2 regions of the Burkholderia sp. YIM B11467 genome follow, and region 2 is predicted to be linked to the other one. Evidence: predicted binding sites of a transcription regulator. Region 2 holds the regulator's gene; the other holds the start of a gene.

Region 1 (15,289 bases), on a different contig from region 2:
GATGGCGGACTACAACCTGTCGAAGCGGACCGACGTGTATATCCAGGGCAGCTACATGAAGGTGAACGGATCGACGGGGACGGCGCTCGACCATGCCTACAATCCGGCCGCCGACGATTCGTCGTCGAACGACCGCCAACTGATGGCGCGCATCGGGATTCGCCACAAGTTCTGACGGGCGCGGCCGCGGCGACCGGCACGCGGCGGCCGCGCGGGGTGATATGCTCCCGGGACGCCCGCGACCGACGGGCGGATTCCGACTGCCCGCGCGCGGCTCGCTGCCGCGCGGCGCGGCGTTTCCGAGGGAAGAACCGACATCATGAGCCGCAAATTCATTCTGAAGGGCGACACCACCGACCACGGCGGCGTGGTGCTCGAAGGGATCGCCAATTCGTCGTTCGACGGACGCGAGCTCGCCTATCTCGGCGCGCCCGTGTTCTGCGCCGCGTGCAAGTCGCCGGGCGTGATCGTGTCGGACGGCGGCGAGCGGACGATGACCGTGATGGGCAAGGTCGTCGCGCTCGAACACGACCTGTGCCAGTGCCTGTGCACGCCGCAGCCGAAACTGATTGCGTCGCAGGCGACGGGCACCATCACGGGATGAAACCCGCCGCGCGGATGCGGTTGCCCTCCGCGTAGCATCGACGTACGGCCGCCGGTCGTCAGACGCTGCCTTCGGTCTCGATCACGAGGATGCGCGCTTCGCCGAGCGGATGCGCGACGTGCTCGGTGCCGACCGTCGCGTGGAACACGTCGCCCGCTTCGAGCACCGTCGCGTGCTCGACGCCTGCTTCGCGATAGCGCATCTCGACGCGACCGTCGAGCACCGCGAACACTTCCTCGTCGTCGTTCACATGCCATCGATAGGGCTGGTCGGTCCAGTGCAAGCGGACCGTGACGCCGTTCAGGTTCGCGATGTCGAGCGCGCCCCACGGGCGGTCCGCGGTGAACGCGGCGCTGCGGATGATGTTCATCGATATGTTCTCCTGCGCGAATGCGCGTTGTTTGCCGGCCAATTTCCCCGTACCCGCATTCAGCGCGACGTCGCGCGCAGCGCCTGCTCGATGATCTGCTTGCGCTTCGCGAAGCCGGCCGCCGACCGCTCGGTGGCACGCTTCACGACCGAAGCCGGCGCGGTGTCGGGCGAGCCCGCGTCGAACGGCGGCGCGGGCGCGTATTCGAGCTGCAGCTGGATCGCCTGCGCCTCTTCGTCGCCGGCCAGTTCCGCGGCGATCGTCAGCGCGAAGTCGATGCCGGCAGTCACGCCGCCGCCCGTGATCAGGTTGCCGTCGCGCACGACGCGCTCGCGCACGGGCACCGCGCCCAGCGGTTCGAGCAGCGCGTGGAACGCCCAGTGCGTCGTCGCGCGCCGCCCGCGCAGCAGGCCGGCCACACCGAGCAGCAGCGCGCCCGTGCAGACCGACGTCACGTAGCGCGCGCTGGCCGCGCGTTGCTGTACGAACGCGATCGTTTCGGCATCGAGCAGCAGGTCGTTGATTCCGATTCCGCCGGGGATGCAGATCACGTCGAGCGGCGGGCAGTCGTCGAAGGTGGTCGTCGGCGCGAGCGCGAGGCCGCTGCTCGACGCGACGGCGTCGCGCGACTTCCACACCAGATGGACGGCCGCGTCGGGTAGCGACGCGAGCACGTCGTGCGGGCCGGTGAGATCGAGTTGCTGGACGCCCGGAAACACGAGTAAGCCGATATGCAGGGTCATGCGAAGACTCCGAGTGGAAGTGGCACACGCCGTTGGCGGCACATGATGGACAGATCGATTCTAGGCGCGTAGTGTTTGGCGAAATCGCCATATCACCCACGTTTTCAGCCAATCGCCATGCCTGCCGCTCCGCGTTCGATCCTGGTCCTCGCGTTCCCCCGCGCGCAACTGCTCGACGTGTCGGGGCCGCTGCAGGTGTTTGCGTCCGTCAACGAACTCGCGCTGGAGCGCGGGCAGCCCGCGCCGTATGCGCCCCGAGTCGTCGCGGCCGATGCCGGGCCCATCGAGACGTCGTCGGGCCTCGTCGTGATGGCTGAGTCGCTGCGCTCGGCCGCGCGCCGTCCCGATACGCTGATCGTCGCCGGCGGCAAGGGCGTGCACGCGGCATCGCGGGATGCACGGCTGGTGCGTTGGGTACGGCAGCAGGCCGGGCGCGCGCGACGCATCGCGTCGGTCTGCACCGGCGCGTTCCTGCTCGCGGAGGCCGGCCTGCTCGACGGGCGGCGCGCGGTCACGCACTGGGCGCGCTGCGACGAATTCGCGGCGCGCTACCCGAACGTGCACGTCGAGTCCGACCCGATCTTCATCCGCGAAGGCGCGCTGTGGACGTCCGCCGGCGTGACGGCCGGCATCGATCTCGCGCTCGCGCTGGTCGAGGAGGATCTCGGACGCGCGACCGCACTCGACGTCGCGCGCGAACTCGTCGTGTTCCTGAAACGTCCGGGCGGCCAGGCGCAGTTCAGCGCGATGCTATCGATGCAGCGCACCGACGAGCGGTTCGGCGAGCTGCATGCGTGGATGGCCGAGCACCTGACGGCCGACCTGTCGGTGCCCGCGCTGGCCGAGCGCGTGCGCATGAGCGAGCGCAGCTTCGTGCGCCACTATCGCGCGGGAACCGGCCGCACGCCCGCGCGCGCCGTCGAGCAGATCCGCGTCGAGGCCGCGCAGCGCCTGCTCGGCGAAACGGCATGGCCGGTCAAGCGGATCGCCGCGCGTTGCGGATTCGGTTCGGAGGAGACGCTGCGGCGCAGTTTCGTGCGCGTGCTGGGCGTGTCGCCGCAGGGGTATCGCGAGCGGTTCGTGCGGTGACGCACGGGGTTCGGCTCGGGGCCGGAGCGGATATCGTCCGGTACTGAACGGAAATCGATCGCTTTCCAGTGCGAAATGCCGAAACTATTCGGGACGATAGAACAATAGGTGGGGGCTTGTGCCGCGCCCGCTGCGCGCTCTATTCTGTTCCGTTGGCGATTCGAAGGGGGGCAGCATGGACCGAATCCAGGCAATGGAAGTTTTTACCCGCGTGGTCGACGCAAACAGCTTCACGCGCGCGGCCGACACGCTCGCGATGCCGCGCGCGTCGGTGACGACCATCATCCAGAATCTCGAGGCGCTGCTCGGCGTGCGCCTGATGCACCGGACGACGCGCCGGCTGTCGCTGACGCCGGAGGGTGCCGCGTACTACGAGCATTGCACGAAGATCATCTCGGAGATCGCGGAAGCCGACGCGAGTTTCCAGGTCGGCAACCGCAAGCCGAGCGGCGTGCTGCGCGTCCACATGCCGAGTTCGCTCGGGCGGCGCGTCGTGTTGCCGTCGCTGTCGATTTTCCGGCAGAGCTATCCGGACATCACGCTCGAACTCGGGCTCTCCGACCGCTATGTGGATCCGGTCGAGGAGGGCATCGACTGCATGATCCGGGTCGGGCCGCTCGAGGATTCGTCGATGGTCGCGCGGCGGATCGGGATGCTCAAGCGCGTGACCTGCGCGTCGCCCGACTACCTCGCGCGCCATGGCGAGCCGCACGAGATTGCCGATCTTGCCGAGCATCATGCGGTGAATTTTCGGTCGAGCCACGGCGCGCGGGCGATTCCGTGGGTGTTCATGATCGACGGCAAGCCGTTCGAGGTGCGGATGAACGCGAGCGTGACGGTCAACGATTCCGATGCCTACGTGACGTGCGGGCTCGAAGGGTTCGGGATGATCCAGCCGACGCTGTTCATGGTGCTGCCGAACCTGCTCGACGGATCGCTGGTCGAGGTGCTGCCGGACTGCAATCCGAAGCCGAAGCCGATCTCGATCGTCTACCCCCACAACCGGCATCTGTCGCAGAAGGTGCGCGTGTTCGCCGACTGGATCGCGGAGCTGTTCGAGTCGACGCCGTCGCTGGAAGGCGGGGAGAACTGGCGCGGGCGGGTGCAGGGAAAGGCGGCGGAGGAGCGGCGTGGGGCGGTGGCGGCGTAGCTTGGTGCGCTGCGCGTGTGACCGGTGGCACGAGTGGCGGCCGATCAGAACGGCCGTATGCCGATGCGCGGATTCAGGCACGCGTAGATGAGGCTGAAGGTCAGCAGCGCAAACAGCAGCGACGTGACGATGCGGGCGATCGAGCCGATGCGTTCGATCCGGATGAAGAGGGTGCTGCCGACGAGCATCAGGGCGACGCCCGCGTAGAAGTCGTTGGCGAAATCGCCGAAGTCGCGTTCGACGAGGCTGTCCGCAAAGCTCATGTAGTCGTAGCTCAGCAGGTGGCGCAACTGGTCGGGCGTCGACAGGTTGACGAACGTGCCGGCGACGGGCACGAGCCCGATCAGCGTGAACAGTGCGGCGATGATGATCGTGATGCGTCGTTTCATCGGTCAGCCCACGTTGTAGAACGCGTGGATCTGCGCGTTGACGAGCACGATCAGCATGACGATGGCCCAGCCGAGCACGAACGCGAAGCGCCTGCGGCCGCGATGGGCGTCGAGTGCAAACAGCGCGGCCAGTGCGTTGAGGGCGGCCAGCACGAGGACGTAGAAGCGGCTCGCGAACAGGTCGGCTTCGGGGATTGCGCGGTCGACGCGATTGACCCAGTGGTAGGTGATCGGTTTGAGGGCGACGCCTTCGCTGATCACGACCGGGTCGAGCAGGCGGGAGAGTGGCGGAGCGCCGGCGCCGACGTAGCAGAGCACGACGACTGCCAGTGCAAGCGCGGCGATGCGCGATATCTTGTCGGGATGAGTCGGGATCATCGGGCGCCGTCGGTCGTGTGCTGGACGGCGTCATTGTGCCTTCGAAGCAGCGCGCTATCGATGTCGGTCGAGGTGACGCGAGCGGGATGGCGGGGTGATCGGCCCAGAAAAGCGAAAACGGTGCGACGCAAGGGGGCAGTCTTGAGGATTGCGCCGAATCTGTACGACGAGGAGCCGTTAAAGGAATAGGGCTCGCGGACAACTCGCAGAGACCAAACTGAAAAAGCCCGGTAGATCTTTGATCTACCGGGCTTTCGCATTTGGTGGCGAATCAGGGATTCGAACCCCGGACCTGCGGATTATGATTCCGTCGCTCTAACCGACTGAGCTAATTCGCCGAAGAAATAAATTATGCCGATGAGGCGTTTTGCTGTCAACACCTTTTTTCATCTTGCGTGAAAAAAGTTGCCTCCGGCCCGTGCTGGCTTCGTCGCGGGGCGGGTTGCCGTTAGCCGGAACGCATCCGGAAACCGCCGCCCGCCCGCGCGTCGGCATCAGTCCTGCGCGTAGATGTTCGTGTCCTTCGTCTCCTTGACGAACAGCAGCCCGATCACGAACGTGGCCAGCGCGATCACGATCGGATACCAGAGTCCCGAATAGATGTTGCCCTTCGCCGCGACGATCGCGAACGCGGTTGCCGGCAGGAAGCCGCCGAACCAGCCGTTGCCGATGTGATACGGCAGCGACATCGACGTATAGCGGATCCGCGTCGGGAACATCTCGACCAGCATCGCGGCGATCGGCCCGTAGACCATCGTCACGTAGATCACGAGGATCGTCAGGATCACGATCGTCATCGGCCAGTTGAGCTGCGCGGGATCGGCCTTCGCCGGATAACCGGCCGACTTCAGCGTGGTCGCGAGCGTCTTGTCGAACGCCGCCCCCTTCGCCTTCGCGTCGGTCCCCTTGGCGTCGTACGCTTCGACCACGGTGTCACCCACCTTGATCTGCGCGGTCGTGCCGGCCGGTGCCGCGACGTTCTCGTAGTTCAGGCCCGCCTTCGCGAGCGCGCTCTTCGCGATGTCGCACGAGTCGGTGAACTTCGACGTGCCGACCGGGTTGAACTGGAACGAGCAGGTGGCCGGATCGGCGACGACGGTGATCGGTGCCTTCTGCGTGGCGATCTCGAGCTGCGGGTTCGCGTAGTGCGTGAGTGCCTTGAACAGCGGGAAGTAGGTCAGCGCCGCGATCAGGCAGCCCGCGAGGATGATCGGCTTGCGGCCGATCTTGTCCGACAGCGAACCGAAGAACAGGAAGAACGGCGTGCCGATCAGGAGCGCGATCGCGATCAGGATGTTCGCGCTCGCGCCGTCGACCTTCAGCGTCTGCGTGAGGAAGAACAGCGCGTAGAACTGGCCCGTGTACCACACGACGGCCTGGCCGGCCGTCAGGCCGACGAGCGCGAGGATCACGATCTTCAGGTTCTTCCACTGGCCGAACGCTTCGGTCAGCGGCGCCTTCGACGTCTTGCCTTCCGCCTTGATGCGCAGGAACACCGGCGATTCGTTCAGCTGCAGCCGGATCCACACCGACACCGCGAGCAGCGCGATCGATGCGACGAACGGCACGCGCCAGCCCCAGCTGCCGAACGCTTCCTCGCCGATGAAGGTGCGCACGCCGAGAATCACGAGCAGCGACAGGAACAGCCCAAGCGTCGCCGTCGTCTGGATCCACGCGGTGTAGAAGCCGCGGCGGTTCGCCGGCGCATGCTCGGCGACGTAAGTCGCCGCACCGCCGTACTCGCCGCCGAGCGCGAGGCCCTGCAACAGCCGCATCGCGATGAAGAGCACGGGCGCGGCGATGCCGATCGACGCATAGCCGGGCAGGAAGCCGACCACGAACGTCGAGATACCCATGATCACGATCGTCACGAGGAACGTGTGCTTGCGTCCGACCATGTCGCCGAGCCGGCCGAACACGATCGCGCCGAACGGGCGCACGGCGAAGCCGGCCGCGAAGCCGAGCAGCGTGAAGATGAACGCGGCGGTCGGATTGACGCCGGAGAAGAAGCTCTTGCTGATGTAGGCCGCGAGTGAGCCGGCCAGGTAAAAGTCGTACCACTCGAACACGGTGCCGAGCGACGACGCGAAGATCACCTTCTTCTCTTCGCCCGTCATCGGCGAGTGCGAAATTTGCCCGCCTAACGTTGCCATGAATCGTCTCCAAGTCCCTTGATATAGATGTGCGGCCGCCTTGGGTGGGCGGGCCTGTCGACGATTATTGGCACGGAAACTTACGGCGCACTGACTTGCACACACAAAACGACTGCGCGTTAACCCGTGGCGAATCGGCCGCCATACGTGCCGATTGTGGCGTGAACGTCCGGTAAATCGTCGGTTTCGATGCGATTTCGGCGCGCCGCGGCGGGGCGTATCAGGGTTAATCCGGGGCGGTTTCGGCCAGCGGCAGGCTGATGCGCACGAGCGTGCCGGCGAGGCGCGGTTCGTGCTGGTAGACGTGATCGTCGAGCGTCAGCGTGCCGCCGTGCTGCGTGGCGATCTCGCGCACGATCGCGAGCCCGAGGCCGCTGCCGTCGCCTTCGCGGCCGAGGATCCGGTAGAAGCGCTCGACGACGCGCTCGCGTTCGGCGGCGGGGATGCCGGGGCCGGTGTCCTCGACTTCGAGATGCACGAACCGCGTCGTCGGGTCGGCGTGCACGCGCACCGTGATGCGGCCGCCTTCCGGCGTGTAGCGGATCGCGTTGTCGACCAGGTTGCCGAGCATCTCGCGCAGCATCACCGGATTGCCGTCGACGTCGAGCGGCGTGTCGTCCGGCGGGCCTTCGTAGCCGAGATCCATCCGTTTCGCGAGCGCGGCCTGCACCCAGTCGCGCACCGTGCGCCGCGCGAGCGCGGCGATCTCGACCGGCTCGAACGTGAGCCCGCTCGCGCGGTTCTCGGCGCGCGCGAGCGCAAGCAGTTGCGTGACGAGCCGCGCGGCCTGCTCGGAGCTCGTCGCGATCTGCTCGAGCGAGCGCTGCACGTCGGGCGGAACGGGGTGGCGCAGCGCGAACTCGGCCTGCGTGCGCAGGCCCGCGAGCGGCGTCTTCATCTGGTGTGCGGCGTCGGCGATGAAGCGCTTTTGCAGCGCCATGTTTTGTTCGAGCCGCGCGAGCAGGTCGTTGAAGGACGTGACGAGCGGCTCGATCTCGGGCGGCGCGCGCTGTGCCTCGACGGGCGACAGGTCGTCGGGCCGCCGCGCGCGGATGTGCGCCTGCAGCGCGTTGAGCGGCGCGAGCCCGCGCGACAGCCCGAACCAGACGAGCAGGATCGCGAGCGGCAGGATCACGAATTGCGGCAGGATCACGCCCTTGATGATGTCGTTCGCGAGCGCGTTGCGCTTGTCGAGCGTTTCGCCGACCTGCACGAGTACGGGCTGCGTGCCGCTCGATTGCGGCAGCTCGACCGTCGTATACGCGACGCGTACGTCGTTGCCGCGCAGCAGGTCGTCGCGAAACACGACGACGCCCGGCGGCGGGCGATCCTCGTCGCGCGGCAGCGGCATGTCGGCTTCGCCCGCGACCAGCTCGCCGCGCGTGCCGAGCACCTGGAAGTAAACACTGTCGACGTTGTCCGCGCGCAGGAAGTCGCGCGTCTGCTCCGGCAGCGTCAGCTCGGCGACGCCGTTCACCGGGTGGATCTGCCGCGCGAGCACGTAGGCGTTGGTCTCGAGCGTACGGTCGAACGGGCTGTTCGCGATCGTCTTCGCGACGAGGTAGGTGACGGCGATGCTCATCGGCCACAGCAGCAGCAGCGGCGCGAGCATCCAGTCGAGGATTTCACCGAACAGCGAGCGCGGGCGCGGGGCCTCGGGCGTATCGGTTTCGTCGGGCGGCGCGAACGGGTTCTCGTAACGTGCGTCGCGCGCGTCGTCGGCGGCTGATGACGGCGCGCCGGTCGGGTGGCGGGAATGGGCCGGCGTGGCCATCGCGGCGACGCCCGGCTTCAGCGCAGCGGCGTGCCGGCCGCCGCGGGCTGGGGCGCTGTCGTGCCGGCCGGCGCGGCGGGCGCGGCCTTCTCGAGGCAATAGCCGAGGCCGCGCACGGTCGAGATCCGTACGCCGCTCGGTTCGATCTTCTTGCGCAGCCGGTGCACGTAGACTTCGATCGCGTTGTTGCTGACTTCCTCGCCCCATTCGCACAGATGGTCGACGAGCTGTTCCTTCGACACGAGCCGGCCGATCCGCTGCAGCAGCACCTCGAGCAGGCCGAGTTCGCGCGCGGAGAGATCGAGCACGTGATCGTTCGCATACGCGATGCGGCCGACCTGGTCGAACGCGAGCGAGCCGTGCCGGACGACGGTCGGGCCGCCGCCCGCGCCGCGCCGGGTCAGCGCACGCACGCGCGCTTCGAGCTCGTTGAGCGCGAACGGCTTGGCCATATAGTCGTCGGCGCCGAGGTCGAGCCCCTTCACGCGCTCGTCGACGCTGTCGGCGGCGGTCAGGATCAGCACGGGGAGGTTGGAATTGCGGGCGCGCAGGCGCTTGAGCACGTCGAGCCCGGACATTTTCGGCAGCCCGAGATCGAGGATCAGCAGGTCGAATGTCTGCATCGACAGCGCCGTATCGGCGTCGACGCCGCTCTTCACGTGGTCGACGGCATAGCCCGATTGGCGGAGTGACCGGGTGAGGCCGTCCGCGAGTATGCTGTCGTCTTCGGCGATGAGAATTCGCATGTTGCTGACCGATGGCCGGCAAGGTGTTCGCGCCGGCGCGGTTGTCTCCGAAGTTATTTGTGTACAACGCAGCCTGCATTGCGGGCTTGCATAAAACACTGTTTTTTTATACAGTGTCTGCATTCGTGGGCGGCGCTTGAAAGCGGGCGCGCCTTTAACAGACGCTGCTCATCATAGCAAAGGACGATTCATGGAAGAAAGCAAGAAAGGCTCCGGGATGACCGCCGAGAAGAGCAAGGCGCTGGCGGCCGCACTCGCGCAGATCGAGAAGCAGTTCGGCAAAGGGTCGATCATGCGCATGGGCGACGGCGAGGCGGCCGAAGACATCCAGGTCGTCTCCACGGGTTCGCTGGGGCTCGACATCGCGCTTGGCGTCGGCGGCCTGCCGCGCGGCCGCGTGGTCGAGATCTACGGCCCGGAATCGTCCGGTAAAACCACGCTCACGCTGCAGGTCATCGCCGAACTGCAGAAGATCGGCGGCACGGCCGCGTTCATCGACGCCGAACACGCGCTCGACGTTCAATATGCGTCGAAGCTGGGCGTGAACGTGCCGGAACTGCTGATCTCGCAGCCGGACACCGGCGAGCAGGCACTGGAAATCACCGATGCGCTGGTGCGCTCGGGCTCGGTCGACATGATCGTCATCGACTCGGTCGCGGCGCTCGTGCCGAAGGCCGAAATCGAAGGCGAGATGGGCGATTCGCTGCCGGGCCTGCAGGCTCGCCTGATGTCGCAGGCGCTGCGCAAGCTGACCGGCACGATCAAGCGCACGAACTGCCTGGTGATCTTCATCAACCAGATTCGCATGAAGATCGGCGTGATGTTCGGCAACCCGGAAACCACGACGGGCGGCAACGCGCTGAAGTTCTACGCGTCGGTGCGTCTCGATATCCGCCGGATCGGCTCGATCAAGAAGAACGACGAGGTGATCGGCAACGAAACCCGCGTGAAGGTGGTCAAGAACAAGGTGTCGCCGCCGTTCCGCGAAGCGATCTTCGACATCCTGTATGGCGAGGGCATTTCGCGTCAGGGCGAGATCATCGATCTCGGCGTGCAGGCGAAGATCGTCGACAAGGCGGGCGCCTGGTACAGCTACAACGGCGAGAAGATCGGCCAGGGCAAGGACAACGCGCGTGAATTCCTGCGCGAGAATCCGGAAATCGCACGCGAGATCGAGAACCGCATCCGCGAATCGCTCGGCGTCGTCGCAATGCCTGATGGCGCAAGCAACGAAGCCGAGGCGGTGGACGAAGAAGAGTGATGGTCGCGCGCCGAGGTCAGGCTGGCGAGCCGGAGGAGAGCGACATGCCCGAAACGGCGGGTCGCTCCGGCCGGCGAGCCGGATCCTCGGGCGCCGATCGGCGGGTCGCAGGCAGCCATGCCGCGAACCGCACCGCGACGAGGGCATCCGACGATGCCCTCGTTTCGTTTGAGATTGCCGCGCCGGACGATCCGTTCGACGACGATGAATCGTTCGACGCACATGACCGGCCCCGCCGTCGCGTGTCCGGTGTCAGCTTTCCGGGTGAGCGCGCATCCGACGCGTCCGCACCCGCCACGGAAGATGTCTATACGCGCAGCAGCCAGCATCCGCGCCGCACGCGCCGTGGGTCCGGCGCTGCTTCCGGCGACGATCCGGGCGCGGGGGAGCGCAAGTCGTCGAAGCCGCCGCGTTCGTTGAAAGGCCGCGCGCTCGGCTATCTGTCGAGGCGTGAATACAGCCGCACGGAGCTCGCGCGCAAGCTCGCGCCGTACGTCGGCGAAGACGAATCCGTCGAGCCGGTGCTCGATGCGCTGGAAAAGGACGGCTGGCTGTCCGACGCACGCTTTGCCGAGAGTCTCGTGAATCGCCGCGCGTCGCGCGTCGGCGTCGCGCGCATCGTCAGCGAACTGAAGCGCCATGCGGTCGGCGACGTCCTCGTCGAGGAGGTGAACGCGCAGCTGCGCGAGACCGAATGGGCCCGTGCGCAGGCGGTCTGGCGCAAGAAATTCGGTGCACTGCCGCAAACGCCGGCCGAGCGTGCGAAGCAGGCACGCTTTCTCGCCGCGCGCGGCTTCTCGAGCGCTACCATCGTGAAGTTGCTGAAGGTCGGCGACGATTTCCCGATCGACGACTGACCCGGCCGGTCGCGTGCGCGGCGCGCGATTTTGCTGCAATGCAACCGCTTCCGGACAGGCGGGAATACCCGCCGTCGCGTCAAACTGTCTCAAATACCCAATATGCTAAAATCCATGGGTTTTCCTCTTCGGCCTCAACCTCCAGCATGCCGCTATCCGAGCCCGTGCCCCGTCAGTTGCGACATCAACGCGCAATCCGAGCGGAAGCTTACGAGCGCGGCGACGGCTTGTGGGACATTGAAGCCTGCCTGACCGACCACAAGCCGCGCGATGTCGCGCTTGCGTCGGGCATCCGGCCCCAGGGCCTGCCGATCCACGAACTCTGGCTGCGCGTGACTATCGATCGTGAACTCAATGTCGTCGACGCCGAAGCGTCTTCGGAATGGGTGCCGTATCCCGGTCAGTGTCAATCCGCCCCTCCCGCCTATCGGGCCCTCATCGGGCTCAATCTTTTCCGCCACTTCCGCCGCGATGCGAACCGACTGCTGTCGGGTGTCGCGGGCTGTTCCCATCTCACCGAACTGTGCGCCGTGCTGCCGACGGCAGCGATCCAGGCGTTCGCCGGTGACGTATGGAACGTGCGCGAAGAGGGTGGTGAAGGGCCGGATCACGACGGCGCGCACGACGAACCGCCGTTCCAGCTCGGCCGCTGCCGGGCGCTGCGGTTCGACGGCGAGGTCGTGCGGCAGTTCTACCCGCGCTGGTATGGCGCGGAACGGCCGGGCGTGCCCGTAGACGGCAGCACGAAGGAATGAACGGAAATCATTCGAAGAAGCGTCTTAAACGACTTTTCATCCAACTCTCAGACTGAAGGGAATCACGCATGAAGATTCACGAGTACCAGGGTAAGGAAATCCTGCGGAAATTCGGAGTCGCGGTACCGCGCGGCAAGCCGGCGTTCTCGGTTGACGAGGCCGTCAAGGTGGCGGAAGAGCTGGGCGGCCCGGTTTGGGTCGTGAAGGCTCAGATTCACGCGGGTGGCCGTGGCAAGGGCGGCGGCGTGAAGGTGGCGAAGTCGATCGAGCAGGTTCGCGAATACGCGAACCAGATCCTCGGCATGCAGCTCGTCACGCACCAGACCGGTCCGGAAGGCCAGAAGGTCAACCGTCTGATGGTCGAAGAAGGCGCCGACATCAAGCAGGAACTGTATGTCAGCCTCGTCGTTGATCGCGTGACGCAAAAGATCGTTCTGATGGGTTCGAGCGAAGGCGGCATGGACATCGAGGAAGTTGCCGAAAAGCACCCGGAACTGATCCACAAGGTCATCGTCGAGCCGTCGACCGGCCTGCTGGACGCCCAGGCTGACGACCTCGCCGCGAAGATCGGCGTGCCGGCTGCCTCGATTCCGCAAGCACGTGCGATCCTGCAAGGCCTGTACAAGGCATTCTGGGAAACCGACGCGTCGCTGGCCGAAATCAACCCGCTGAACGTCTCCGGCGACGGCAAGGTCATCGCACTCGACGCGAAGTTCAACTTCGACTCGAACGCGCTGTTCCGTCATCCGGAAATCGTCGCGTACCGCGATCTGGATGAAGAAGATCCGGCTGAAATCGAAGCGTCGAAGTTCGACCTCGCGTACATCTCGCTCGACGGCAACATCGGCTGTCTCGTGAACGGCGCAGGCCTGGCGATGGCGACGATGGACACCATCAAGCTGTTCGGCGGCGAGCCGGCGAACTTCCTGGACGTCGGCGGTGGCGCGACGACCGAGAAGGTCACGGAAGCGTTCAAGCTGATGCTGAAGAACCCGGACCTGAAGGCGATCCTCGTGAACATCTTCGGCGGCATCATGCGCTGCGACGTGATCGCGGAAGGCGTGATCGCCGGTTCGAAGGCCGTGAACCTGAAGGTGCCGCTCGTCGTGCGCATGAAGGGCACGAACGAGGACCTCGGCAAGAAGATGCTGGCCGACTCGGGCCTGCCGATCATCTCGGCGGACAGCATGGAAGAAGCCGCGCAGAAGGTCGTCGCGGCTGCCGAAGGCAAGTAAGCGCGCTATTGAACACGCATGGCGGCGCGGCTTGCACGCGACGCCAATCGAACAGAGGTCAAAATACATGTCGATTCTGATCAACAAGGACACGAAGGTCATCACGCAGGGCATTACCGGCAAAACCGGTCAGTTCCATACGCGCGCCTGCCGTGAATACGCAAACGGCCGCGAAGCATTCGTCGCGGGCGTGAACCCGAAGAAGGCCGGCGAAGATTTCGAAGGCATTCCGATCTACGCAAGCGTCAAGGAAGCGAAGGCAGAAACCGGCGCGACCGTGTCGGTCATCTACGTTCCGCCGGCAGGCGCAGCTGCTGCGATCTGGGAAGCGGTCGAAGCCGATCTGGATCTCGCGATCTGCATCACGGAAGGCATTCCCGTCCGCGACATGATCGAAGTGAAGGACCGCATGCGTCGCGAAGGCCGCAAGACGCTGCTGCTCGGGCCGAACTGCCCGGGCACGATCACGCCGGACGAACTGAAGATCGGCATCATGCCGGGTCACATCCACCGCAAGGGCCGCATCGGCGTCGTGTCGCGTTCGGGCACGCTGACGTATGAAGCCGTTGCGCAGCTGACGGCACTCGGCCTCGGCCAGTCGTCGGCAGTCGGTATCGGCGGCGACCCGATCAACGGTCTGAAGCACATCGACGTGATGAAGATGTTCAACGACGATCCGGATACGGATGCGGTCGTGATGATCGGCGAAATCGGCGGTCCGGACGAAGCCAACGCCGCTCAGTGGATCAAGGACAACATGAAGAAGCCGGTCGTCGGCTTCATCGCGGGTGTCACGGCGCCCCCGGGCAAGCGCATGGGCCACGCCGGCGCGCTGATCTCGGGCGGTGCGGATACGGCCGAAGCGAAGCTGGAAATCATGGAAGCGTGCGGCATCACCGTCACGCGCAACCCGTCGGAAATGGGCCGTCTGCTGAAGAAGGCGCTGTAATATTTCCACGTGGGTTCGTCCTCCAGAAAACGCCGGCTTTGCCGGCGTTTTTTGTTATGCTCGCGCAATGAATTCGTAAGCACCGGGCATGCGTCGCGCATGTGCCGGCGATGAACCAGGCCGCCCGCCGGGCGGCCAAGCCCTGCACATCTTCCCCATGCTCGAATTCCTCGCGTCGCTGCACTGGGGCGCCGTTCTCCAGATCGTCATCATCGATATCCTGCTCGGCGGCGACAACGCGGTCGTGATCGCGCTCGCCTGCCGCAACCTGCCGGCGAGCCAGCGGCTGCGCGGCGTTGTCTGGGGCACCGCGGGTGCGATCCTGCTGCGCGTCGCGCTGATCACGTTCGCGGTCGCGCTGCTCGACGTGCCGTTCCTGAAGATCGGCGGCGGGCTGCTGCTGCTGTGGATCGGCGTCAAGCTGATGGCGCCGGCCGCCGACGCGCACGACCACATCAAGCCGGCCGACCGGCTGTGGGACGCCGTAAAGACGATCGTGATCGCCGATGCGGTGATGAGCCTCGACAACGTGATCGCCATCGCAGGTGCGGCCGAGCAGGCTGATCCGTCGCATCGGATGGCGCTCGTGATCTTCGGGCTCGTCGTCAGCGTGCCGATCATCGTGTGGGGCAGCACGCTGGTGCTGAAACTGCTCGACCGCTTCCCCATCGTCGTGACGCTCGGCGCCGCGCTGCTCGGCTGGATCGCGGGCGGGCTGATCGTGAACGACCCGGTCGGCGACCGCTGGCCCGTGCTCGATACGGCACCCGCGATCTACGGTGCGAGCATGGCGGGCGCCCTGTTCGTCGTGGCGGCCGGCTACGCGCTCAGGCGCC
Region 2 (15,289 bases):
CAGCGCCGGCAGCACGGCCGGCAGCACGACGCGGCGGAACGTCAGCCAGCGCGACGCGCCGAGGCACGCGGCGGCCTCTTCCTGCTCGCGCTCGAAATCCTCGAGCACCGGCTGCACGGTGCGCACGACGAACGGCAGCCCGATGAAGGTCAGCGCGACCAGCACGCCGGCCGGCGTGAACGCGATCTTGATGCCGAGCGGCGCGAGATACTGGCCGACCCAGCCGTTGGTCGCATAGACGGCCGCGAGCGAGATGCCGGCGACCGAGGTCGGCAGCGCGAACGGCAGGTCGACGATCGCATCGACGATCCGCTTGAACGGGAACGTGTAGCGCACGAGCACCCACGCGACGAGGAAGCCGAACACGGCGTTGATCAGCGCGCCGCCGAGCGCGGCCGAGAACGTCAGCCGGTACGACGCGAGCACGCGCGGCGACGTGACGGCGGTGACGAACTGGTCCCACGACAGCGTCGCGGTCTTCAGGAACGTGGCGGCGAGCGGAATCAGCACCACGAGGCTCAAATAGGCCACCGTGATGCCTAGCGTCACGCCGAAACCGGGCAGCGCGCTCGGCTTGCGAAAGGTGTACGTCGTCATCGGATGCTCTTGCTGGGTCGTTGCTGCTCATGGGTCCGACGCAAACGCCGGCGCATGAATCGCGCCGGCGGCCCGTCGGGGATGCGGCGCACTGCGTGGCGCACCGCTGTCGTTATGGCGTTACTGCGGCTTGTAGATCGAATCGAACACGCCGCCGTCCGCGAAATGCGTCTTCTGCGCATTCGTCCAGCCGCCGAACGTGTCGTCGACCGTGTACAGCTTCAGCTTCGGGAACTGCTTCGTCAGTTCGGCCGGCACGTTCTTCGAACGCGGCCGGTAGTAGTTGCGCGCCGCGATCTCCTGGCCCTGCGGGCTGTACAGGAAATTCAGGTACGCGTCGGCCAGCTTGCGCGTGCCCTTCTTGTCGACCACCTTGTCGACCACCGCGACGGGCGGCTCGGCCAGGATGCTCACCGACGGCACGACGATCTCGAACTTGTCGGTGCCGAATTCCTTGACCGACAGGAATGCCTCGTTTTCCCATGCGATCAGCACGTCGCCGATCCCGCGCTGCACGAAGCTCGTCGTCGCGCCTCGCGCGCCCGAATCGAGCACGCCCGCATTCTTGTAGAGCTTCGTGACGAATTCCTTCGCCGTCTGCTCGTTGCCGCCCGGCTTGTGCAGCGCGTACGCCCACGCGGCCAGGTAGTTCCAGCGCGCGCCGCCCGACGTCTTCGGGTTCGGCGTGACGATCGAGATGCCCGGCTTGGTCAGGTCGTCCCAGTCCTTGATCCCCTTCGGATTGCCCTTGCGCACGAGGAACACGATCGTCGACGTGTACGGCGAAGCGTTGTCGGGCAGGCGCTTCTGCCAGTCCTTGTTGACGAGCCCCTTGTTCGCGAGCGCGTCGATGTCGTAAGCGAGCGCCAGCGTGACGACGTCGGCCTGCAGGCCGTCGAGCACCGATCGAGCCTGCGCGCCCGAGCCGCCGTGCGACTGCTTGAAGTTGACGGTCTCGCCCGTCTTCGCCTTCCACTCCTTGCCGAACGCCTGGTTGAAGTCCTGATACAGCTCGCGCGTCGGGTCGTACGACACGTTCAGGAAGGTCGTATCGGCCTGGGCATGCGTCGCGACGCCCAGCGCCGCCGCCGCGCCCAGCGCGAGTGTTGCGATCAGGCGGCCCACCCCGCCCACCAGCCCCGTATTGCGCTTCGCCATCCTTGGTTCTCCAGTGTTGTCGGTATTGCGATGTCGGGCCAGTCTAGCGAACGGGTTACATGATTAAAAATAATCGTTCTTCATTTTTTAATACTCAAAAGTGCTAACGCAGACGGGATGGACGGTTGCGGCGGATAAACCGGCGTCCGGACGTCGCGGAATCGCGTCGGAACCGGCGCGATCGCGTCGAACCTCACGTAACACTTGAATTTCGCGAAGTACTGTATAAAAATACAGCTCACTGTCTATCCATACAGTTGAGCCATGACCAAACTCACCGCCCGTCAGCAGCAAGTGTTCGACTTGATCCGTCGCGCGATCGAACGCTCCGGATTCCCGCCCACCCGCGCCGAGATCGCGGCCGAACTGGGCTTCAGCTCGCCGAATGCGGCCGAGGAGCACCTGCGCGCACTGGCGCGCAAGGGCGTGATCGAGTTGGCCGCCGGCGCGTCGCGCGGCATCCGCCTGCTCGGCCTCGAAGATTCCCCGCACCAGTTCACGCTGCCGCATGCCGGCCTGATGCAGCTGTCGCTGCCGCTCGTCGGCCGCGTCGCGGCCGGTAGCCCGATCCTCGCGCAGGAGCACATCTCGCAGCATTACGCGTGCGATCCCGCGCTGTTCTCCAGCAAGCCCGACTACCTGCTGAAGGTGCGCGGCCTGTCGATGCGCGACGCCGGCATTCTCGACGGCGACCTGCTCGCCGTGCAGAAGCGCACCGAAGCGAAGGACGGCCAGATCATCGTCGCGCGTCTCGGCGACGACGTCACGGTCAAGCGCCTGATGCGCCGGCCGGGCGGTCTCGAGCTGATCGCGGAGAACCCCGATTACGAAAACATCTTCGTCAAGGCCGGCAGCGCGGAATTCGCGCTGGAAGGCATCGCCGTCGGGCTGATCCGATCCGGCGAACTCTGACATTCCGTCTCGTTAGGAGAACATCATGGAACGCCTTGCCCGCCTGCTGCCTTTCCGTCAATTCGGTCGCCTGCGTCATCTGCGCGGCCGCACGCCTTGCGCACCGCTGTCCGCGGCGGCGCCTGTGGAAGAAGAAGTCGCAGTCGAACGGCAGGCGTCGCTGCTGCCGTCAGCGCTGCCCGCCTTCGCGCGGGTATCGCTGAACGCCGGTCTGAATCACGCGGAACCCGCGCGCCGCGCGCCGGTGCGCGTCTATCACGGCCGTTCGCGCCTGATCATGGTCGGCACGATCGATGCCGTGTGCCGGATGATCGATCGCTGCATCGCCGAGGAACGATCGGCCACGCCAGGCGGTCTCTGATTGCGGAACATCCCCGCACCGGAGGCAACGTGACTGGATCTTCGGGCCGCGCATGGCGGCTCAAGCCCCTGCTGATCGCCGTGCTGGCCGTCGCCGTCATTGCGGCGATCGGCTATGCATACGCGTCGCCGTACGTCGCGCTCGGCCGCCTGAAATCGGCGATCGACGCGCGCGATGCGCAGGCCATCAGTGAATATGTCGATTTTCCGTCGCTGCGCATCAGTCTGAAGCAGCAGGTCACGGAAGAGTTGATGCGCCGGATCGACGCGGTGAAGAAGGACAATCCGTTCGCGGTGATCGGTGCGCTGATCGGGTCTGCGCTGATCGGCCCGCTGGTCGATGCATACGCAACCCCGGAGGGCGTGGCCGCGCTGATGAGCGGCTTGCCGCCGCGCGGCAATCCAGGCGAGCGTCCGCCCGAATGGTCGAATCTGCCGCAAGGCAATGCACCGGCCGCACCGCCGGCCAATCCGGCTCCGGCGAGCGCAGCCGTTCCGGGCAGCAACGCGGCCACTGCGGCTGCGTCATCGCCGGCACCGGCCCCTGCCGCACCGGCCAGCCCGGGCGATGCAACCCATCCGCCGCACCAGCAGCAAACCAGTGCCGGCTACCGGAATGTCGACGAATTCGTCGTGACCTATCAGCGAAGCGCCGACGGCACCCGCTATGCGGCGATATTCCACCGCTTCGGCCTGTTCTCGTGGAAGCTGTCCGCGATCGACCTGCATGCGTAGCCGGCCGCGGTCGACGCCCGCGCCGCTGATACGGCGCGGCGCCTGGCCGGCGCAAATCGCCGGTCAGGCCGTCGTCAAGTCATCAGATCATTTGCCGCTCGCCGTAGCCGCTTCACGCTCGCGCGCGATTTCGGCCTTCTGCTCTTGCGCGGACGAGCACGCAACCAGAATGCTGCAGTTCACACGGTCGAGCAGTTGCGTATTGCCCGACCCCATCCACCATCTCGACAGCCCGCTACGGCACCGGTGGCCGACGACGACGAGGTCAACCTTCAGTTCCGTCGCGAGATTCGCGATTTCGTCGATCGGATAGCCGAACGCGAAATGGCCTTCGGCCTGTACGCCGCGCTCGCGCAGCCAGTTCACGCCTTCCTGCAGGATTTCGCGCGCGGTTTCCTCGAATCGGCCACACGCGACGTCGGTCAGCAAACCCGCGCTTTGTGCAATGCTCGAACGCATGTCGACGACCGACAGCAAATGCGTCTCGGCCTTCAGGTCCATTGCGAGATTGGCACCGCAACGCAGTGCCTTGCGCCCTTCGAGCGAGCCGTCGTAACACAGCAAAATCTTGTTGTAGCTAGCCATGAAACCTCCCTATCGCGACAACGAGCCTACGCATTCATCATGGTGCGCCGCAATTCAGGACGCAAGGGATGGAAAACGCTGATTCGCCCCGCTCGGCGCGTGCGCGATGATGCAGTGCACGATCGGTGCGCGCATGCATCGCACCGTGCAGGCATGCCCTGAAGAGACGCAGTCGATGCACTAGAATGGCCCGTTCGTACTCCGGCGGGCCATCAGGCGTCGGCCTCGTGCGCTTCGGTCATGCCCATGTGACACGCATTCGCCCGATCCGTTCGCAAACCGGCCACGCAGCCGACAGCGGAACGCCGGTGCGCCCGCTCACAATGACAACATGCCCATGTCCGTCGCACCGATCGATTTACGGAACGTAGAGAAGCGCTATGGCGACAAGCTCGTCGTCAACGGTCTGTCCTTCAACGTGCAGGCCGGCGAATGCTACGGCCTGCTCGGGCCGAACGGCGCCGGCAAGACCACGACGCTGAAGATGCTGCTCGGCCTCGCGCATCCCGATGCCGGCACCATTTCGCTGTGCGGCGAACCGGTTCCATCCCGTGCACGGCATGCGCGCCAGCGCGTCGGTGTCGTCCCGCAGTTCGACAATCTCGACCCCGACTTCACCGTGCGCGAGAACCTGCTCGTGTTCAGCCGCTATTTCGGAATGTCCGCGCAGGATGCCCGTGCGCTCGTGCGGCCGCTGCTCGAATTCGCGAAACTCGAGAACAAGGCCGATGCGAAAGTCGGCGAGCTGTCGGGCGGCATGAAGCGCCGCCTCACGCTCGCCCGCGCGCTCGTCAACGATCCCGACGTGCTGGTGCTCGACGAGCCGACGACCGGCCTCGATCCGCAGGCGCGGCACCTGATGTGGGAGCGGCTGCGCTCGCTGCTCGCGCGCGGCAAGACGATCCTGATCACCACGCATTTCATGGAAGAAGCCGAACGTCTGTGCGACCGCCTGTGCGTGATCGAGGAAGGCCGCAAGATCGCCGAAGGCGCGCCGCACGCGCTGATCGAATCGGAGATCGGCTGCGACGTGATCGAGATCTACGGGCCCGATCCGGCCATCCTGCGCGACGAGCTGTCGGCGTTCGCGAAGCGCACCGAGATCAGCGGCGAGACGCTGTTCTGCTACGTGAGCGACCCCGAGCCGCTCAGCGCGCGGCTCAAGGGTCGCCCGGGGTTGCGCTATCTGCATCGCCCGGCCAATCTGGAAGATGTGTTCCTGCGGCTCACCGGCCGCGAAATGCAGGACTGAGCGACCATGGACGTCCGCAACTATTCCGCCGCCGCACCGTCGGCACCGCCGCGCGAGTCGCGCTTCGCGATCGCGATGCCCGCGAACGCAACCAACTGGGTTGCCGTCTGGCGGCGCAACTATCTCGTCTGGCGCAAGCTCGCGCTCGCGTCGATGTTCGGCAATCTTGCCGATCCGATGATCTATCTGTTCGGGCTCGGTTTCGGGCTCGGCCTGATGCTCGGCCATGTCGACGGCGTGTCGTATATCGCGTTCCTCGCGGCCGGCACGGTCGGGTCGAGCGTGATGATGTCCGCGAGCTTCGAGTCGATGTATTCGGGCTTTTCGCGCATGCACGTGCAGCGCACCTGGGAAGCGATCATGCATACGCCGCTCGCGCTCGGCGACATCGTGCTCGGTGAGATCGTCTGGGGTGCCAGCAAGGCGATGCTGTCGGGTGTCGCGATCATGCTCGTCGCGGGGGCGCTCGGTTATGCGCGGTTTCCGTCGATGCTCGCGGCGCTGCCCGTGATCGCGCTCGCGGGCCTCGCGTTTGCGAGCATCGCGATGATCGTCACGGCGCTCGCGCCGTCCTACGATTTCTTCATGTTCTATCAGACGCTCGTGCTGACGCCGATGCTGCTGCTGTCCGGGGTGTTCTTCCCGATCACGCAGTTGCCGCCGATCGCGCAGCATGCGGCGCATGCGCTGCCGCTCGCGAACGCGGTCGAGCTGATCCGGCCCGCGATGCTCGGCCGGCCGGCGACGGACGTCGCGTTGCATATCGCGGTGCTCGCCGGCTACGCGGTCGGCGGATTCCTGCTGTCCGCGTGGCTGTTCCGGCGGCGGATGATGCGCTGACAGCCGGCGCGCGGTGCGCCGGCTTCACACGACGACGTCACTCGTCGTCGTCGCTCCACGGGATCTCGACGTCGGTCAGGAACGCGACGGTCGCGAGCGGGCCGCCTTCCTGGCGGCCGAGCTTGCCGTCCGCGCGATGCCATTCGACGCGGAATTGCGTGCCCGGATCGTCGGCAACCAGATAGACCGTGCGCAGTTCGTCCGCGTCGGCTTCGTCCACCGGGCCGTCGAACGACACCAGCATCTTCTGCGGCCACAGCCCGTTGACGGGATCGTAAATGCGGTCGCCCTGCGGAATGTCGATGCTGGCTTCGACGCCGATCGTTGAAGAGGCTTCGATGATCATCGTGCCGAGCGCGTTCAGCACGGCAGTTGCCCGCGCGGAATTGGCCTGGCGGATCGCGAGATCGCCGCGCGTCAGCGCCTTTTCGAGTCGAGGATGGATCTTCGGTTGGGTCATGCGTTTTCCTGTTTGCTTCTTGTAAAGGGCGCCGCACGCGTGAAGCGGCGACGCCGGATGAATACGACGTTCGCGCCCGATCGGCGCATCGCTTGCGCGCGTCAGAACCCGAACGCGACCGCGAGCAGTCCGCTCGCGATCCCGAACACGACGACGAGGACCGCGACGATCGCCAGCATGTAAGGCTTGAACGACCGCGCGAGCATCGCGAGCGACGGCACGCTGATCGGCGGCAGCGTCATCAGCAGCGCGGCGGCCGGGCCGACGCCCATGCCGAGCGACAGCATCGCCTGGATGATCGGCACCTCGCCGGCCGTCGGGATCACGAACAGCATGCCCGCGACCGCGAACGCGACGATCCAGCCGAGATGATTGCCGATGTCCGGGCCGATATGCGGGAACAGCCATGCGCGCGCGGCGCCGAGCAGCAGCACGAGCACGATGTACTCGGGCACGAGGCGCACGGCCATGCGGGCAAGCAGCTTCACCCAGCGGACGAACGGATTGCCGGCCGCGGCCTGCTCGGCCGCCAGTGCGGCGAGCTGCGCATCGTCGATGCTGCGGTCTTCGGGACGCGCAATGCGGTTCAGCAGATAGCCGATCCCGAACACCATCGCGATGCCAAGCACGAGACGCAGCGCGCTCCAGTGCCAGCCGAGCACGAAGCCCATGAACACCAGCGCCGCTGGGTTCAGCACCGTGTTGCCGAGCCAGAACGCAACCGCACCGCCCGGCGATGCATGGCGCGCACGCAGGCCCGCGACGACCGGTGCCGCGCAGCACGTGCACATCATCCCGGGCAGCGACAGCAGGCCGCCCGCGGCGACGCTGCCGAAGCCCGTGCGGCCGAGCACGCGCGCAACCCAGTGCGCGGGCAGCAGCGCCTGAACGGCCGAACCGAGCAGCAGGCCGAGCACCATCGCCTGCCAGATCGCCTTGCCGTACGCCCATGCGTAGTCGAGCGCGGCCTTCAGCGACGGCTCGGGCGCGACCGCCGACGTGCCCATCAGGATCGACTGGCCGATCGAATGATGCTCGGCGGCAACGAACGCCTTGTTGTAGTACGGGAACCATTTCACATAGAACAGCCCTGCGACCGCGATCAGCAGGAAGGTCATCCAGCCGAGGGCCGGATTGGGTTGGGTGCGTGTGGTCGTCATCGTGTGGTCGTCGATTTGTCTTTGTCGGTAACGGATTCCGCGCCTGCCGCCAGCGCGGCCGACGCGGGCAGCCCGGCCAGCGCGAGCTGGGCCAGCAGCGAATGCGCCTGATCGCGCACGTCGGCCGCGTTGGGCCGGAAAGCGAACGTCAACGCCCGGTTCGGCTTGTTGTACGTTGCGCGGTACGTGCGCGCATACGCGGGATCGTAATGCTTGTCGATCAGCGTCGTGAACAGTTCGGCCCGCGCGTTCGCATCGATCAGCGCATTCCAGTGCGCCACCTCTTCGCGGCTGTGCAGGCCGATCAGCCGATGGAGTTGCGCCTTGAACGCCACCGGTGCGTCGAACAGGTGGGCGTAATCGTCGAGCAGGAATGCGATGCGCTCGTCATGTGCCGCTTCGACCTGCACCCACGGCCCCGCGTGAAACGCGTCGATCAACGCGATCGGCAACTGCACGAGCCCGATCTTGCGGCTTTCCGATTCGACGAACACCGGCCATTCGGGGTCGAAACACCCAAGCGTTTCGACGAGCCCCGAATCGAACCCCTTTTGCGACGGCTGCGGCCTGCCCGGCAGCGCGCCGAGCAGCGAACCGCGATGGCACGCGAGCGCCTCGAGATCGAGCGTCTGCGCGCCCGCGTCGCGCAGCGCGTTCAGCAGGCGCGTCTTGCCGCAGCCCGTATGGCCGACGAGCGCGATGTAGCGAAAGCGCGTCGGCAGCGTGTCGAGCGTCGCGCACACCGAGCGGCGATACGCCTTGTATCCGCCGTCGAGCTGGCGTGCCTGCCAGCCGATCAGGTTGAACCAGGTCGTCATCGAGCCCGAGCGCTTGCCGCCGCGCCAGCAGTAGATCAGCGGCCGCCAGTTGCGCGGACGGTCGGCGAACGTCGTGTCGAGATGGCGTGCGATGTTGCGCGCCACGATCGCCGCGCCGACGCGCGTCGCCTCGTAGGGCGACACCTGGCGGTACATCGTGCCGACGAGCACGCGCTCTTCGTTGCTGAGCACGGGCGCGTTCAGTGCGCCGGGAATATGGTCCTCGGCGAACTCGAGCGGCGTGCGCACGTCGATGATCTCGTCGAACTCGCCGACGCGATCGAGGGTGACAATCAGGTTCTTCAATTTGGCGTCGAACAGGGGCGATGCGGCTCGATGAGCCGCATGGGCGCGGAAGGCGGATTGACGATTATCTCACGGGCCGGCGTCTCGGGCCGCGCGCGGCGGCCGGCGGCGGCGATGCGGCCTGCATCGCGTCGATCAGATGGTCGCGAAACGCCCGTACCGACGCGGGCAGATCGCGCCCCGCCATCGTCTGCACCTGGATGCTGCGCTCTCGCAACTGCGGGTTCGTCACCGGCACGACGACGAAGCCGTCCGCGTCGCAGCGGTCGCGCACCGACAGCAGCCCCGTGAACATCACGGCGCCGGTGCGCCGCGCGTAGCCGTACATCGCCGCCGTGTTGTTGCTCGTCAGTTCGGGCTCGAGCAATAGCCCGTCGAGCGCGCACGCGATGTCGATCAGCTGGCGCACCGTCGTGCCGGCCTCGGGCAGCACGTGCGGGTGACGCGCGACATCGGCGAGCGACACCGCGTCGCGCGTCGCGAGCGGATGGTCGTGCCGCACCAGCGCGAAGATCGGCGCGCGTTCGGTGTGCTCGACGCGCACGCCCTTCTCCGGCGCGAGGCTGAAGGTCAGTGCGACGTCCGCATCGCCATCGCGCACGCGCCGCGTCGCGTCCGCCGGCGACACGACCCACACGGTGAAATCGACGCCCGGGTGGCGTGCCTTGAAGCTCGCGAGCGCGCCGGGCAGGAAATCGATCGCGAACCCTTCCGAGCATGCGATCTTCAGCAGGCTGCCGTGCAGCGCATCGAGCCCGCCGATGTCCTTCATCACGTGCTCGGCCTCCAGCAGGCTGCGCTGCGCGAACGCCAGCAGCCGCTCGCCGGCCTCCGACAGTGCCATCCCGCGCGGCCGGCGCTCGAACAACGGCGCGCCGAGCTCGCTCTCGAGCTTCGCGATCTGGCGGCTGATCGCCGACACGGCCACGTGCAGCCGCGCGGATGCGTCGCTGATCGAGCCGGTGCGCGCCACTTCGACGAAATACCGCAACGCGAGGCCGTGCAGGAAAGCCGCCATCGTTCTGTCTCCGTGCCGCTCCCGGCTGCGCTGCTTTGCCTTTTCGGCAAAGAAAGGTTCGAAATTCGATCATTGTGACAAAAAAAACGGCTTTCTAGAATCGATCGCACTTCACGCTGCGCACGTGATCCGCATGCGCCGCGAACCCGACCGAGGAGACCCGACTTGAGCCGTACCGCCGCCATCCAGCACGCGCTGAACCAGTTCGAATCCGGTGCGTTCTTCACGACCCTGAGCCGCCGCGTCGGCCTGCGCACCGAAAGCCAGGAAAGCGGCAGCGGTGCCGCGCTGCGCGCGTACCTGACCGACGAGATCGCCCCCGAGGCCGCGCGCCTCGGTTTCAGTTCGCGGATCGTCGACAACCCCGTCGACGGCGGCGGCCCATTCCTGCTCGCGTCGCGCCACGAAGACGATGCGCTGCCGACCGTGCTGATCTACGGCCACGGCGACGTCGTGCGCGGCTACGACGCGCAGTGGCGCGCGCCGCTGTCGCCGTGGACACTGACGGCCGACGGCGACCGCTGGTACGGCCGCGGCAGCGCCGACAACAAGGGCCAGCACACGATCAACCTGGCCGCGCTGGCGAGCGTGCTCGACGCTCGCGGCGGCCGGCTCGGCTTCAACGCGAAGCTGCTGATCGAGATGGGTGAGGAAACCGGGTCGCCGGGCCTCGATGCGCTGTGCCGCCAGGAGCGCGACGCGCTCGCGGCCGACGTGCTGATCGCGTCCGACGGCCCGCGCATCGCCGCCGCGCGCCCGACCGTGTTCCTCGGCTCGCGCGGCTCGGTCAACTTCAAGCTGAGCCTGCGCGCCCGCGACGGCGCGCACCATTCCGGCAACTGGGGCGGCCTGCTGCGCAATCCGGCGATCGTGCTCGCGCATGCGCTCGCGAGCCTCGTCGACGCGCGCGGCGCGATTCGCGTCACGGGGCTGCGCCCGCCGCCGATCCCGGCCGCCGTGCGCGACGCGCTCGCCGACCTGTCCGTCGGCGGCGGCCCCGGCGATCCGGCGCTCGATGCCGGCTGGGGGGAACCCGGCCTGTCCGCGGCCGAGCGCGTGTTCGGCTGGAATACGTTCGAGATTCTCGCGTTCAAGGCCGGCAACCCCGAGCACCCCGTCAATGCGATCCCGCCCGTCGCGTATGCGCATTGCCAGCTGCGCTTCGTCGTCGGCACCGACTGGAAAGCGCTGCAAGCGCACCTGCGCACGCACCTCGATGCGCACGGCTTCGGCGACATCGAGATCGACGTCGAACGCGGCGCACCGGCGACGCGCGTGCCGCCGGACGATCCGTGGGTCCGCTGGGCCGTCGCGTCGCTGGCGCGCACCACCGGCAAGAAGCCCGCGATCCTGCCGAATCTCGGCGGCACGCTGCCGAACGAAGTGTTCGCCGACACGCTCGGGCTGCCGACGCTGTGGGTGCCGCACTCGTACCCGGCGTGCTCGCAGCACGCGCCCGACGAGCACCTGCTCGCGAGCGTCGTCAGCGAGGGGCTGCAGATGATGGCCGGCCTCTTCTGGGATCTCGGCGACGCCGCGCCGCCCGTTCGCCGCGCGGCGCCCGCCGCGGCCGGCGCCACCCTGTAACGCGCTTCGCCCCTTTCACGGGACCTGCACACACGATGAATACGACCACCCTGACCTCGCAGGAAGCCGCCCGCCCCAGCGCCGCGAAGATCCGGCGCATCATCTTCGCGGCGTCGATCGGCAACGCGCTCGAATGGTTCGACCTGATCGTCTACGGCTTCTTCGCGGTGACGATCGCCAAGCTGTTCTTCCCCGCGACGAGCGAAGCAACGTCGCTGATGCTGACGCTCGGTACCTTCGGGCTGTCCTACCTGATCCGGCCGATCGGCGGCTTCGTGCTCGGCGCGTACGCGGATCGCGCGGGCCGCAAGGCGTCGCTGCTGCTGTCGATCGCGATGATGATGGCCGGCACGCTGCTGATCGCGTTGATGCCGACCTACGCATCGATCGGCATCCTCGCACCGCTCGGGATCATGCTATCGCGGCTGATGCAGGGCTTTTCCGCGGGCGGCGAATTCGCAAGCTCGACCGCGTTCCTCGTCGAGCACGCGCCGCAGCGGCGCGGCTTCATGTCGAGCTGGCAGTTCGCGAGCCAGGGCCTCGCGACGCTGCTCGCCTCCGGCTTCGGCGCACTGCTGACCACCACGCTGACACCCGCGCAACTCGAAAGCTGGGGCTGGCGCGTGCCGTTCCTGTTCGGTCTCGCGATCGGCCCGATCGGGCTGTATATCCGCCGCTACGTCGACGAAGGCGTCGAGTTCAAGACGCAGGCGCGCTCCGAAGCGCCCGTGCGCGAGCTGTTCGCGGATCAGAAATTGCGGTTGCTGCTGTCGATCGGCGCACTCGTGATCTCGACCGCGATCAACTACATGGTGCTGTACATGCCGACCTATGCGATCAAGCAGCTCGGGCTGCCCGCGTCGACCGGCTTCGCGGCGACGCTCGCGACCGGCTTCGTGCTGACGCTCGTCACGCCGGTCGTCGGCCATCTGTCCGATCGCACCGGGCGGATCCGCATGATGGTGGTCGCGGCTGTCCTGATGCTCGTCTCCGTGTGGCCGACGTTCGCATGGCTCACGCGCCACGCGTCGTTCGCGACGATGCTCGCCGCACTGATCTGGATCGGCATGCTGAAGGCGATGTACTGCGGCGCGCTGCCGGCGCTGATGGCCGAGCTGTTCCCGCCGCAGACGCGCGCGACGGGGCTCGCGGTCAGCTACAACACGGGCGTCACGCTGTTCGGCGGCTTCGCGCCGTTCGTCATCACCTGGCTGATCAGCACGACCGGCAACCGGCTGTCGCCGGCGCTCTATCTGATGGGCTGCGCGCTGCTGAGCCTCGCCGCGCTGTTTGTCGCGCGCACCCGGCTCAAGATGCGGTAACGAAGCCAGCGACGGCGCCACGATGCGCCGCCGAAGCGGCCCGTCGCGGCATCGTTGCCGCCCGGGCCGCGTGCCGTTTACGGCGCCGGGTTCGGCTGTAGTTCGTGCAGCGCGTCGATCTCGGCGAGGATCTCGTCGGACAGCGTCACGTCGATGCTGCCGATGTTCTCCTTCAACTGCGCGAGCGACGTCGCACCGACCAGGTTGCTGCGCACGAACGGCCGGCTGTTGACGAACGCGAGCGCGAGCTGCGCGGGCGACAGCCCGTGACGCTGCGCGAGCGCGACGTAACGCGACGTCGCGTCGACGGCCTGCGGCTTGCTGTAGCGCTGGAAGCGCTCGAACAGCGTGATGCGCGCGCCGGCCGGACGCGCGCCGTTCTCGTACTTGCCGGACAGCCAGCCGAACGCGAGCGGCGAATACGCGAGCAGGCCGACGCCGTCGCGATGCGTGAATTCCGACAGCCCGTTCTCGAACGTGCGATTCAGCAGGCTGTACGGATTCTGGATGCTCGCGATGCGCGGCAGCCCGAGCTTCTCAGCCGCGCGCAGGAACTGCGCGACGCCCCACGGCGTTTCATTCGACACGCCGATCGCGCGCACCTTGCCGGCTTTCACGAATTCCGCGAGGACGCCGAGGGTTTCCTCGATCGGCACCGTATAGGCGTCGTCGACCCACGGATAGGCCGGGCGGCCGAACGTCGTCGTGCTGCGGTCGGGCCAGTGCAACTGGTAGAGATCGACATAGTCGGTCTGCAGGCGCTTGAGGCTGCCGTCGAGCGCCTCGGTCAGGTTCTTGCGGTCGAACTGGTTGCCCTCGCCGCGGATATGGCGCGGATTGTGCGGCTGCCGCGCCGGCCCCGCGATCTTCGTCGCGAGCACGATGCGGTCGCGCTGCGCGCGATGCTGCGCGAGCCACGTACCGATGTACTGCTCGGTGCGCCCCTGCGTGTCGGGCTTCGGCGGCACCGGATACATCTCCGCGGCATCGATCAGCGTCACGCCCTGCCCGAGCGCGTAGTCGATCTGCTCGTGCGCGTCGCGCTCCGAATTCTGCTCGCCCCACGTCATCGTGCCCAGACCGATCAGGCTGACCTCGATGCCCGAATCGCCGAGTGTGCGGTATTCCATGCTGTTCCTGTCGCGTCGGTGGAAAGCAGAAACGCTATCACATTGAAGCGGCCGCTTCAGACTTGCGCCGCGGACGCTTACAGGCGGCCTTCGCCGCCATGGATGTTCACGCGCCTGCGCGGACGACGGCCCTGGCGCCCTCGTTACTGTGGCCGCTGAATGAAACAGGTCGCCGACGCATGCGCGACGATCTTGTCGTCCGGTGTCTTCAGCGTGCCCTCCGCGACGCCCAGCGAGCGCGACAGGTGGATCACGCGCCCTTCCGCGATCAGGTCGGCGTCGCGCGGCACGGGCCGCAGCATCTTCACATGCAGATCGACCGTGCCGTAACCGACACCCGCGTCGAGCATCGAATGCACCGCGCAACCCGTGACCGAATCGAGCACCGTCGCGGCGAACCCGCCGTGCACGCCGCCAAGCGGATTCAGGTGCCGGCCGTCCGCGCGCGCCGAAAACTTCACATAGCCGAGTTCGACGTCCAGCGGACGCATCGGGATCGTCTCGGAAATCGACGCGAGCGGCGCGTCGCCCGCCACCGCGGCACGCAGCAGATCGAGACCGGACAGGGAAAGCGGATTCATCGGGGTGTCTCCGGGTTGAAAGCGCGTCGCCGCGCGAGTAAGTTCTAAATTGGAACTTATTATTGACAACGATGCCGGCCGTTGTCAACGTAGCCGTGCCCGTTACAACCGAAGGCGGGTTCTATAATCGAACCCGCTATTTCGCTGAACCGCCGCAAGAGACTCGACGATGAAATGGGATGACATCGGTACGCTGAACTGTTCGGTCGCGCGCACGCTCGCCGTGCTCGGCGACCGCTGGACCATGCTGATCCTTCGCAACGCGTTCCTCGGCTGCCGCCGTTTCGACGCGTTCCAGACCCAGCTTGGCGTCACGCGCCATGTGCTGGCCGAACGGCTTGCGCGACTCGTCGACGAAGGCGTGCTGGTCAAGCGTGCGTATCAGGAGCGCCCGCCGCGCTTCGAATACCGGCTGACGGACAAAGGTCTCGACCTCTACCCGGCCCTGCTCGCACTGATGTCGTGGGG

Evidence for each region. Region 2 encodes LexA, which represses DNA repair genes until DNA is damaged. Its sites were predicted from a motif close to ACTGTATNNNNATACAGT; they were not measured.
Region 1: a site for LexA is predicted at 9,494-9,511, ahead of recA (recombinase RecA). Genes of this name have one in related genera too.

What each region holds. Positions count from the first base shown of each region.
Region 1 covers NZ_JBQVSQ010000008.1:248,680-263,968, reverse strand. Annotated here, with positions in the region: gene ACTRWB_RS26680 (porin) at 1-175, shown strand, start outside; gene ACTRWB_RS26675 (PAAR domain-containing protein) at 320-604, shown strand; gene ACTRWB_RS26670 (cupin) at 663-974, opposite strand; gene ACTRWB_RS26665 (DJ-1/PfpI family protein) at 1,034-1,717, opposite strand; gene ACTRWB_RS26660 (GlxA family transcriptional regulator) at 1,835-2,806, shown strand; gene ACTRWB_RS26655 (LysR family transcriptional regulator) at 2,982-3,956, shown strand; gene ACTRWB_RS26650 (hypothetical protein) at 4,001-4,345, opposite strand; gene ACTRWB_RS26645 (hypothetical protein) at 4,349-4,723, opposite strand; tRNA gene ACTRWB_RS26640 (tRNA-Met) at 4,985-5,061, opposite strand; gene ACTRWB_RS26635 (MFS transporter) at 5,218-6,876, opposite strand; gene ACTRWB_RS26630 (sensor histidine kinase) at 7,103-8,650, opposite strand; gene ACTRWB_RS26625 (response regulator) at 8,668-9,396, opposite strand; gene recA (recombinase RecA) at 9,587-10,657, shown strand; gene recX (recombination regulator RecX) at 10,657-11,514, shown strand; gene ACTRWB_RS26610 (DUF2889 domain-containing protein) at 11,661-12,269, shown strand; gene sucC (ADP-forming succinate--CoA ligase subunit beta) at 12,338-13,504, shown strand; gene sucD (succinate--CoA ligase subunit alpha) at 13,572-14,453, shown strand; gene ACTRWB_RS26595 (TerC family protein) at 14,611-15,289, shown strand, end outside.
Region 2 covers NZ_JBQVSQ010000005.1:315,996-331,284, forward strand. Annotated here, with positions in the region: gene cysT (sulfate ABC transporter permease subunit CysT) at 1-597, opposite strand, end outside; gene ACTRWB_RS19585 (sulfate ABC transporter substrate-binding protein) at 718-1,755, opposite strand; gene lexA (transcriptional repressor LexA) at 2,020-2,667, shown strand; gene ACTRWB_RS19595 (hypothetical protein) at 2,693-3,028, shown strand; gene ACTRWB_RS19600 (DUF2939 domain-containing protein) at 3,058-3,762, shown strand; gene ACTRWB_RS19605 (universal stress protein) at 3,850-4,347, opposite strand; gene nodI (nodulation factor ABC transporter ATP-binding protein NodI) at 4,685-5,599, shown strand; gene ACTRWB_RS19615 (ABC transporter permease) at 5,606-6,439, shown strand; gene ACTRWB_RS19620 (hypothetical protein) at 6,477-6,899, opposite strand; gene ACTRWB_RS19625 (permease) at 7,001-8,059, opposite strand; gene mnmH (tRNA 2-selenouridine(34) synthase MnmH) at 8,056-9,183, opposite strand; gene ACTRWB_RS19635 (LysR family transcriptional regulator) at 9,248-10,201, opposite strand; gene ACTRWB_RS19640 (M20 family metallopeptidase) at 10,367-11,788, shown strand; gene ACTRWB_RS19645 (MFS transporter) at 11,824-13,110, shown strand; gene ACTRWB_RS19650 (NADP(H)-dependent aldo-keto reductase) at 13,188-14,240, opposite strand; gene ACTRWB_RS19655 (PaaI family thioesterase) at 14,384-14,821, opposite strand; gene ACTRWB_RS19660 (winged helix-turn-helix transcriptional regulator) at 14,991-15,289, shown strand, end outside.